DNA from 3 places in the Paenibacillus mesotrionivorans genome. Region 3 is predicted to be linked to each of the others. Evidence: riboswitches for the same ligand, from Rfam matches in the RefSeq annotation. Region 3 holds a riboswitch; each other region holds the start of a gene.

Evidence for each region. Region 3 has a riboswitch for cyclic di-AMP ahead of ACI1P1_RS27830 (ubiquitin-like domain-containing protein). Riboswitches for the same ligand answer to the same signal wherever they lie in the genome.
Region 1: linked by a shared signal. The riboswitch ahead of ACI1P1_RS04580 (stalk domain-containing protein) and the one ahead of ACI1P1_RS27830 (ubiquitin-like domain-containing protein) in region 3 are both predicted to bind cyclic di-AMP.
Region 2: linked by a shared signal. The riboswitch ahead of ACI1P1_RS06110 (APC family permease) and the one ahead of ACI1P1_RS27830 (ubiquitin-like domain-containing protein) in region 3 are both predicted to bind cyclic di-AMP.

Annotation. Positions count from the first base shown of each region.
Region 1 is NZ_JBJURJ010000003.1:20,472-23,718, forward strand. It holds gene ACI1P1_RS04580 (stalk domain-containing protein) at 273-1,109, opposite strand; cyclic di-AMP (ydaO/yuaA leader) riboswitch at 1,152-1,301, opposite strand; gene glnA (type I glutamate--ammonia ligase) at 1,436-2,860, opposite strand; gene aroF (3-deoxy-7-phosphoheptulonate synthase) at 3,121-3,247, opposite strand, start outside.
Region 2 is NZ_JBJURJ010000003.1:357,782-361,028, forward strand. It holds gene ACI1P1_RS06110 (APC family permease) at 1-1,385, opposite strand, end outside; cyclic di-AMP (ydaO/yuaA leader) riboswitch at 1,590-1,774, opposite strand; gene ACI1P1_RS06115 (STAS domain-containing protein) at 1,953-2,237, opposite strand; gene ACI1P1_RS06120 (methyl-accepting chemotaxis protein) at 2,239-3,247, opposite strand, start outside.
Region 3 is NZ_JBJURJ010000026.1:15,315-18,561, forward strand. It holds gene ACI1P1_RS27820 (ABC transporter permease) at 1-90, opposite strand, end outside; gene ACI1P1_RS27825 (ABC transporter ATP-binding protein) at 87-830, opposite strand; cyclic di-AMP (ydaO/yuaA leader) riboswitch at 1,289-1,487, shown strand; gene ACI1P1_RS27830 (ubiquitin-like domain-containing protein) at 1,752-2,894, shown strand; gene rnmV (ribonuclease M5) at 3,012-3,247, shown strand, end outside.

The DNA.
Region 1 (3,247 bases), on a different contig from region 3:
ATTCCACACCAACCCTTCACGTTTGTGTCTATGATAGCAAGATTCAATAGGTTCATCAAGTAGCTTTAAGCGCATTCACAGAAATTTTCTTTTATTCTTTACAGCGGTTATGAACCATATTTTTACATGATAAATATTTTTTATCGAAAGAATAAACAGCAGAATTCCAACGAGACATGTGAAGTTTTCTTCCATTCTTTTCTTGCTCCGCAGAGTAAAAAAGAAGCCATCCGGAGAATGGCTCCGAATGGCCTGTGTCTGGTGCTTCCGATTCAGGGAAGCAGATACACCTTCACCTGCTGGTAGCCGAACTTCTTCAGCTCCTCACGGGTTCCCGGCACAAAAAGATCGATCCGGTTCCCTTTAAGGGCATTGCCTGTGTCCGTAGCTTCCGCAAACATCCCGCCTACCGGCAGACCGTTAAAGTCATACCCTTCCACATACAGCTTGGTGCCCAGCGGGATAACGGATGGATCCACCGCGACAGTTCCCACTTTCAACGGATTGCCGAAATAGTCCACTGCCCCATATCCGCCGTTTTCCTTGGGATCGGCTGAGTATGCCGTGGCCGTAAATGTGGATACCAGCTTCATCCGCGGCGCATACCAGGCCGGCGCGTGATAGTTGCCGTCTTCATTAAGAATGGCGATAAAATTGCTGGAGTCCCACTGCACCCTAATTCCTTTTGCTTCCGAAATAAACCGCAAGGGCACATAAACCCTGCCGTCGCGCAGCACTGCTGCGGTGTCCATAGCCTCAGCTTTCCCATCCACCATGGCCATGGTTTTGCCTGTTTCCAGAGTCAGGGTTTTGCCTGCGTCATTCTTCAGCTGCACATTGATTTGTCCGTCGGACAGGCGGGACCAATCCACCTGATAGCCCAATTCCTCGCTTACAAAACGGACGGGCACCTGGGTACGTCCCTGGTCATCAATAAAGGGCTGGGCGTCGGGAAACTGAATCAACTCCGTATTGACCTGCACCTTGACAGAAAGCGTTTCCGCCAAAGGAGCGACCTCAGCATGCGCCGCGGGAGCCGCAAACGCACAGAGAGAAATTGCTGCAGCACTTATGCCTGCAACCCATTTCTTTTGGTTAAAGATTGGCATGGATGATGGACCTCCTGAGTATTTCATCCGCATAATGCCGGATGATTCTCTGCCTCCGAGGTTAGTTGACGGGTTCGGGAAGAAGGTTGCTCCCTAGGCGCCTGACAGCAGCGCGCATTCACCCCTGTAAATCATCCCCCGTACCGGTTGTTTATATGGAAGCGTCCATACCGGATTCGGCTCTATTTAGGCTACCATACCCGCCAAAGCTGCATCAACCCTCAAAATATTACAGTTGGATAATAAATCAGAATCCCCCCACCGCACCTTCAACAACAAAAAAACCCCCGGAGAACCGGGGGCTGCGATCAATAAGGGTAATGGAATTACACTCCGAAGTACAGGGAGTATTCGTGCGGGTGAACGCGGATGGCGACAGCCTTGGCTTCAGCACGCTTCAGTTCGATGAAGTTGGCGATGAAGTCTTCGGTGAAGACGCCGGACTCGGTCAAGAAGGAGTGGTTGGCTTCCAGAGCGTCCAGAGCTTCCTCCAGGGAGCCCGGTACACTGCGGATTTCCTTCTTCTCTTCGTCGGACAGCTCGTAGATGTTCTTGTCCAGCGGACCATAACCCAGAGCAGTCGGGTCGATCTTGTTCTTGATGCCGTCCAAACCGGCCAACAGCATAGCTGCGAAAGCCAGGTACGGGTTTGCAGTGGAGTCCGGAGTACGGAACTCGATGCGACAGCCCTTCGGAGTTACGGCAGCGATCGGGATACGTACAGCCGCGGAACGGTTACCCTTGGAGAATACCAGGTTAACCGGTGCTTCATAACCCGGAACCAGACGCTTGAAGGAGTTGGTGGACGGGTTGGTCAATGCGATCAGAGACGGTGCATGGTGCAGGATACCGCCGATGTAATAGATCGCCATTTGGCTCAGGTTGGCGTATGCGCCTTTTTCGTAGAACAGCGGGTTGCCGTCGTTGAAAATGGATTGATGCACGTGCATGCCGCTGCCGTTGTCGCCGAAAAGCGGCTTCGGCATGAAGGTTGCAACCTTGCCGTATTGGCGGGCAACGTTTTGCACAATATATTTATACTTTTGCAGGTTGTCGGCAGTTTTGGTCAGGGTGCTGAAGCGGAAGTTGATTTCGCCTTGGCCGGCAGTGGCAACTTCGTGGTGATGACGCTCGATGCGCAGGCCAGCTTCTTGCAGAAGACGGCACATTTCGGAGCGGATATCCTGTTGGGTATCAGTAGGAGCTACCGGGAAATAACCGCCCTTAACGCCGGTTTTGAAGGCCAGGTTGCCGCCTTCTTCCTTGCGGCCGGTGTTCCATGCAGCTTCTTCGGAGTCCACTTCATAGAAGGACTTGTTCATGCCGCTTTCGTAGCGTACATCGTCAAAGATAAAGAACTCGGATTCAGGAGCAAAATAAGCGTCTGTTCCCAGTCCGGTGGTTTTCAGGTATTCTTCGGCCTTCACAGCGATGCTGCGGGGGTCGCGGTCATAACGGACTCCGTCAGGAGTATAAATGTCGCAAAGCAGAACCAGTGTAGGATGTGCAGTGAACGGATCAACAAAGGCAGAGTCCGTGTCCGGCATCATTACCATGTCGGATTCTTCGATTCCCCGGAAGCCGGTGATGGAGGAACCGTCGAAAGCAACACCAGTTTCGAAGGTTTCAGCCTCTACTTCTACAGCGGGAACAGACAAGTGATGGGATTTGCCGCCAATGTCAGTAAACCGAAAATCAACCCATTCAATACCCTTTTCCTTAATGGTATCCAGCACTTTTTGAACAGACATGGATAATTACCCTCCCTAATTCCGAACATTCACCGTTAAAATGGCGATCATTGTTCAATTTTTTACTCAACTTGCCATTATTATAAAGCCTTCATTTTTGGTCGTCAATACTTATGTAAGGTATTTTTTTGGGTCGTGTTAGGATTGTTTACACCCTCTGAATAAATGTTCACAAATTCACCATGAAAAGGCCTATCCCACTGGAGATCCAGGGAAATAAGCCTTTTCCTTCATTAATAAGGAATTTCAAAATCCGAATATTACTTCTTCCAAGAGCCTGCGAGAATCGGTTCCTTGCGGGTATTCAGGGTTTTCCCGCAGAGGGGCGCCAGCTTCTCCAGATCAGCCAGCAGATCGGAGAATTGATCCGGGAACAGGGATTGCACG
Region 2 (3,247 bases), on a different contig from region 3:
TCAATCCGCAGCTCATCCGCAACTGCCATGTAGTGGCGGTGAATCTGCTGGAACATAACGTACACCACCGGCAGGAAGATAAACACCATCCACACCTGGCTGAACTTGGTGAACAAGAAAATCAGTGTTATCGACAGTGTGGTCACCATGCCGACTCCGTTAACCAAGAACCGGATTAGCCAGCCCTGAGGCTTTAACCGGTACCATCTGCGCATCATTCCCAGCTGCGAAAGCGTAAAGGGAATGAACACCCCGATAGCGTAGAGGGGGATCAGGTTCTCCGTGTACCCGTTGGAAACAATGGCAAGAACCCCTGCCAGGAGGCCCAGCACGATAATGCCGTTGGAGAAACCCAGCCGGTCGCCGCGGATCATAAAAGCGTGAGGCATGAACTTATCCTTGGCCAGCATAAAAGCCAGCAGCGGAAACGCAGCATAAGCGGTATTGGCTGCCAGGAACAGGATCAGGGCAGTGGTGCCCTGAATGAAGAAGTAGATCGGTCCCCGTCCGAATGCCGCTTCGGCAATCTGTGAAACCACCGTGACATCCTTCATGGGAGAGATGCCGTAGAAATAAGCCAGCAAGCTGATCCCCAGGAACATGGAGCCGAGGATAATCCCCATCAGCGCCAGTGTGGACGCCGCATTCTTCTCGGAAGGAGCCTTGAAGCTGGGGATGGCATTGGATACTGCCTCTACCCCGGTAAGGGCCGAGCAGCCGGAGCTGAAGGCCTTCAGCAGCAGGAACAGGGAGATGCCGGAAACATCCAGACCAAACTCCGCAGGAGTGGCCTGCACATCCCCTGTAGCCACCCGGAAGAGGCCTACAATAATCATCAGGAAAATACCCGCAACAAACAGGTACACGGGGTAGGCTAACACCTGGGCGGACTCCGTAATGCCGCGCAGGTTCATAATCGTAAGGAATAATATCATCACCAACGCAATTTCAATCCGGTACGGATGCAGATTCGGGAACGCCGAGGTCACCGCATCGGTAGCCGCAGAGGTGCTTACCGCCACCGTCAGGATATAGTCCACCAGAAGCGATCCGCCTGCTACCAGGCCGGTCCGGACGCCCAGGTTATCCTTGGCCACAATATAAGCGCCGCCGCCGGTGGGATAAGAGAATATGGTCTGCCGGTAGGACAGCACCAGTATCGTAAGCAGAGCCAGTACCGCAATGGATATCGGGATGGAATACCATAAGGCCGCAAAGCCCAGCGTAATCAGCACGATCAGTATTTGCTCCGTACCGTACGCTACCGAAGATAAGGCATCCGAGGACAGGATAGCCAGTGCCTTCAGCTTGCTGAGCTTTTCGTCTCCCAGCTCATGGGATTTCATAGGTCTGCCGATCAAAAACCGTTTTAAGCGCAATAACATCGTTTTTCCCCGCCTGTGCTGTTTAATAGGTATCAATAAGCTGTTTGTAAACGGGAAATCAGGAAGTGAACCATTCATCTTGGTTAGAATTTGTTCTACCGCCGCATCATATCCTCTTCCGCTGTCCAAAGTTCCTTCCATTTTCAGACAGCAAAAAAACACCACGAAGAGCCGTTCTCCGTAGTGCCGACGCACCAAGAGCCCCCTTCCCCTTATCAACGCTTGCGAGGTTAGCTGCCGGATTCGGACGGCAAGAGTCGCCCTACCCGTACGTCTGGACAAGCCCGCACAGGATTCACCCCGTTGTTCCCGTCAGGCCGTTAAGCCCTCATAAGAACAGTTGGTTCCCCCGTATCCCGCCAGCCGCGGGACTTCAGCGATACACCAGGAACATCCATTTGTGATTCCTCAGTTACAGAACGTATGTTACTCGTTTCGGCCTTCCTTGTAAAGGTTCGGATTCAAAGGGAAAGGGGCCAGATTTCGCTTACCGGTGTGGTTGGAAGCGATTTCTGTCCCCTAATTCAGCCATTCTCTTCATTGTTCTGGCTGTATCTCCGTTTATCGTTAAGGAAGAATTTCGAATACGTTGTTCAGACGGGTCAGTTGAAACACCTTCAGCACATTCGGCGCCAAAGCCTGCAGTCTGATCTTGCCGCCGGCCTCTACGCACTTCTTGTAGGCACTGACAATTACCCCTAACCCCGTACTGTCAATAAACCGGCAATCGCTGAAATCCAGAAGAAAATGTGTTGTCCCGTTGCTCACATATTCCCGCATACTCTCTCTGAACAGGGACGCTTCCTCAATGGAGAAGGTGGGAGGAATACGTATGACCTTTTCCTGCTGCATGTTAGTCACCTCTTAATTTGATATTCTCAACCATACCCTCCAGCTCATTGGCCATCGCACTGATCTCTTGCGCGGACGAAGCAAGGTTGCTGACCGTGGAGGACTGCTCTTCGATGGCGCTGGACACACTTTCGCTATTGGACGCGGTTTGCTCGGATATGCTTCCCATGGAATCAATAAGGCCGATAATCTGGTCGGAGGTGGCCACCTCGTCCCGGGTAATCTCTTCAATTTCCTTCACATTATGGGTGATCACCTGAACAGTGTCAATAATATGCATGAAGGCCCGGTCCGTTTCCTGGACAATGTCCACGCCTTGGGTAACCGCGGAGGAGGCTCCCTTCATAGCACCCACGGCTTTGCCGATCTGATCCACCATCCGTTCCACCAGCTCCGATATTTCATTGGCCCGTTTGTTGGATTCCTCGGACAGCTTGCGGACCTCTCCGGCCACCACTGCAAAGCCTCTGCCGTTTTCCCCGGCACGGGCGGCTTCGATCGCGGCATTAAGCGCAAGCAGATTGGTCTGCTGGGCGATGGCGTTAATTACAGCCACAATTTCCGTCACGGTGGCGGATTGGGTATTCAGGGAGGCCAGAATGGCTTCGGTTTCGCCGGTGCTAATGCTGATGGTCTCCATGGCTTTCACCGTTTCCTGGACGCGTACGCGGCCGTCCTGGGCGGCTTTGTCGGAGATGTCCGCATTTTCGCTGGCAGTAGAGGCTTTGTTCAGGGCCAGCTGCACCAGACTGGACAGCTGCACCAGCACCTGCGACGCATTAACAACAGAATCGTTATTGTTCTCCGCCCCTGCTGCAATCTCCTGCATGTTGGCGCTGATCTCCTCGATGGAGGCGTTGATTTCCTCCGAGGAGGCGGCCATTTCCTGGGACATATTCATCAGCAATTCGGAGCCATCGCGGATTTTGCGGATCATCAGATCCTGCTTGTGGATCATCAGGTTGAAGGATTCGCTCAGCTCCTGGAACTCATCCTTGGAGCGGATGGAC
Region 3 (3,247 bases):
GCTGCGGGCGGCATAGCTGATATAGATGAAGCTCTCCTTCCAGAAAGCTGCCGCTCTTTTGCGCCACAGATCCGCGAAATCCTCCCTCATCCGACGGCGCCTCCCGACGCGGCCAGCACACAGAAGGCATCGTCCAGACTACTGCCCGCAGGCAGGCCCGCCGCTTTCAAAATCTCGGGAAGGGTCCCTTTGGCGGCGATGCACCCTTGATGGAGAACAATGAACTTGTCGCAGTAGCGCTCAATGGTGGACAAGATGTGGGAGCTGATCAGGAAACTGGCTCCCTTTTGCCGCATCTCCACCATCAGCTCCAGCAGGGAGCGGATACCAAGGGGGTCCAGGCCCAGAAACGGCTCATCTATAATATAGAGGGGCGGCTCCGTCAGGAAGGCGTTCATGATCATCACCTTCTGCTTCATCCCTTTGGACAGATGCGCGGAGAAGCTGTCCTTTTTGGCCGTCATATGGAAGGTGTCCAGCAAAGTGGCGGACCGCTGCGCATACAAGGGCCGCTCCAGTCCGTAAGCTCTTGCCGTCAGCTCCAGGTGCTCGCTGATGGTCAGCTCCTCATACAACTCCGGGGACTCGGGCACATAGGCAAAGGACGAGCGATATTCCAAAGGTGCCTCGGCCAGGGTACGCCCGCGGACCCGGATTTCTCCCTTCTGGGGCTGGAGCAGCCCCAGAATATGCTTGATCGTGGTACTTTTGCCGGCGCCGTTAAGTCCGATCATGCCCACCATCTCACCGGGAAATACGTCAAAATCCACATCCTTCAGAACAGGCTTGCGCGGGAAATATCCCCCGTACAGCCCTTTTACCTGCAGCATCGGTTCCAAACCGTTCACCCGCTTCTTACGTTATGTATTCTTCCGCTATTATATAGAAAAAGCTCCGGGCGATGCAATTAAACCGGGGACAAGATAGTGGAAAAGGAAGGGAATGGGAGGTCAAAACGGAAGGATTTGGTGCTGGAAAAAGTGCGTGGGACAGGGTATGAGGGGAGGTAAACAAACTGTAAATATGATGGGAAATTAGCCCTTCGATGTCAAAATTTTTTGATAATTCTTTCAGGAAAGCAATAAAAAATTCATAATTAAGCCGTCATAAGCCATTGAAATTAAGAAATAAAGAGATAATGGATAAAACGAGTGAGATAATGAGATAAAAAAACCATTTTTAATCGCATACATGGCTAATTTTAACCGATTTATGGACTTTTCGCTATTTACAACTTTAGCCTGAGGCATTAATATACAACACATGATAACTTAATAGTGCTTGCCAAATTTCCAATTCGCTGAGTTTCCATTTTGGAAAACGGGGGAACCGAATGTGAACAGCTTCATGGCTTTGTGGACGGCCTTGAAGTGACGGCACGGTTTTGGGGTGAATCCTTTTGACGGCTGCTTTGCAGCCCGGAGAGGTAGGGCGACTCTTTCGTCCGAATCCGTCAGCTAACCTCGTAAGCGTTGAAGAGAGGATACTTGTCGTGCATTTTTATGCTTAGTTTGCCACGAGAAGATACCTCTTCACGGGGCTATTTATGTTGTTCCCCGTGATATTCATAATTCAACCGCTCATCATATTCGCGAAGGAGGTGCTGCGCGAGGAGCCAGATTCCGGCTGCAGCCTGCTTTGAATGCGAGGAGAATTGGTTTTTAAGCATGAAGTTATAATCAAACCAATAGTCACGTCAAAAGAACCCTGTATCATACCAGACGGCGGACTATGAAGGAGGACCGATTGAAGTGGGCGCTATCCCTGTTCAGGAAACCCATGAAAAACGATCATCCAGCATGGCCTTCGCATTGCGATGGGAGCATGAAAACGGGCGCAGAATTATTATAGCAGCAGCTTTCTCGATCGCCTTAGCCTTCATGTTTTTCATGTTGTTGTACGGTACGGCTACCAAGAGCGTATCCGTAGTGGTGGACGGACAAGAAACCGTGGTTGTAACGCGGCAAGATGTTCTTAAACACCTACTGGATGAAAAAGCAATTTCGTACGGTGAGAATGACCGTATTTCCCTGCCTGTGGATACCAAGCTGCGGAATGGGGACGTCATTGTGCTGAATCACACCTCGCCGGTGCAATTGACTGCCGATGGAAAGACCTTAACGTTGTATACAACCGGAAAGACGGTTGCAGGCGCTTTGGAGGATTTAAATATTGGCACGGACCCGCTGGATAAGATTACTCCTGCACTGGAGGAAAACTTAGGCGCCGGGGAAGAAATCAAGATCGTCCGCGTCACCAAGGAAATCGCTGAGCAGTCGCAGCCGATTGCCTTCGAAACGGTGAAGCAGAATGACAGCAACCTGCTGAAGGGCAAGGAAGAGGTTGTTCAGGACGGCGTAGAAGGAACCAAGGTTATCAAAACAGAAAAGGTTTACGAGGATGGCGTTTTGGTAGCGGAGAACAAGGTGGACGAAACGATTGCCGCCGAAAGCGTCAGCAAGGTGGTAGCCGTGGGCACCAAGGCTCCGGTGGTAACCGTGTTAAGCGCAAGCTCTCCCAATATGGATGAAGTCACCAAGAACGGGGTAAACTTTGGCTATAAGAAGATCTTGAACAATGTGACCTTGACGGCATATTCTGCCGGCGTGGCCTCCACAGGCAAGGATGAGGACCACCCGCAATACGGTGTGACCTCCAGCGGCACGACTGTAACCGAGGGCCGTACCATTGCTGTGGACAAAAGTGTGATTCCCATGGGCTGGTGGGTCTATATCGAAGGCATCGGCTTCCGCCGTGCCGAGGATACAGGCAGCGCCATTAAGGGCAATAAGATCGACGTATACTTCGACAGCAATGCGTATGCCAACAAGTTTGGCACCAAGCGAGGTTATACGGTGTATGTGATTGGTCCGAAAAAGCCGGTTACCGACTAACGGGTTTGGATCTGTCCGGCTAGGGCTTGTTCCAAGTGGATACCTTTCGAGAAGAGGCTGCCGGCCTCTTCTCTTCCTGTTTATTAAGACGAAGCGGCGAAGGGAAAAGTTGCGTCTATGCTAAAAGAAATTATTGTGGTGGAGGGTAAATCCGATACGGCGGCTATAAAGCGTGCCGTGGAGGCCGAGACCATTGAAACCGGCGGCTCCGCTATCAATCAGGCCGTCTACGAAAAGATCCGTCTGGCCTTGAAGCGCAGGGGTGTTATTATCTTCACCGATCCCGATCATGCAGGAGAACGGCTGCGGCGGCTGATTACCGCTCGCTTTCCGGGATGCAAGCAGGCTTTCCT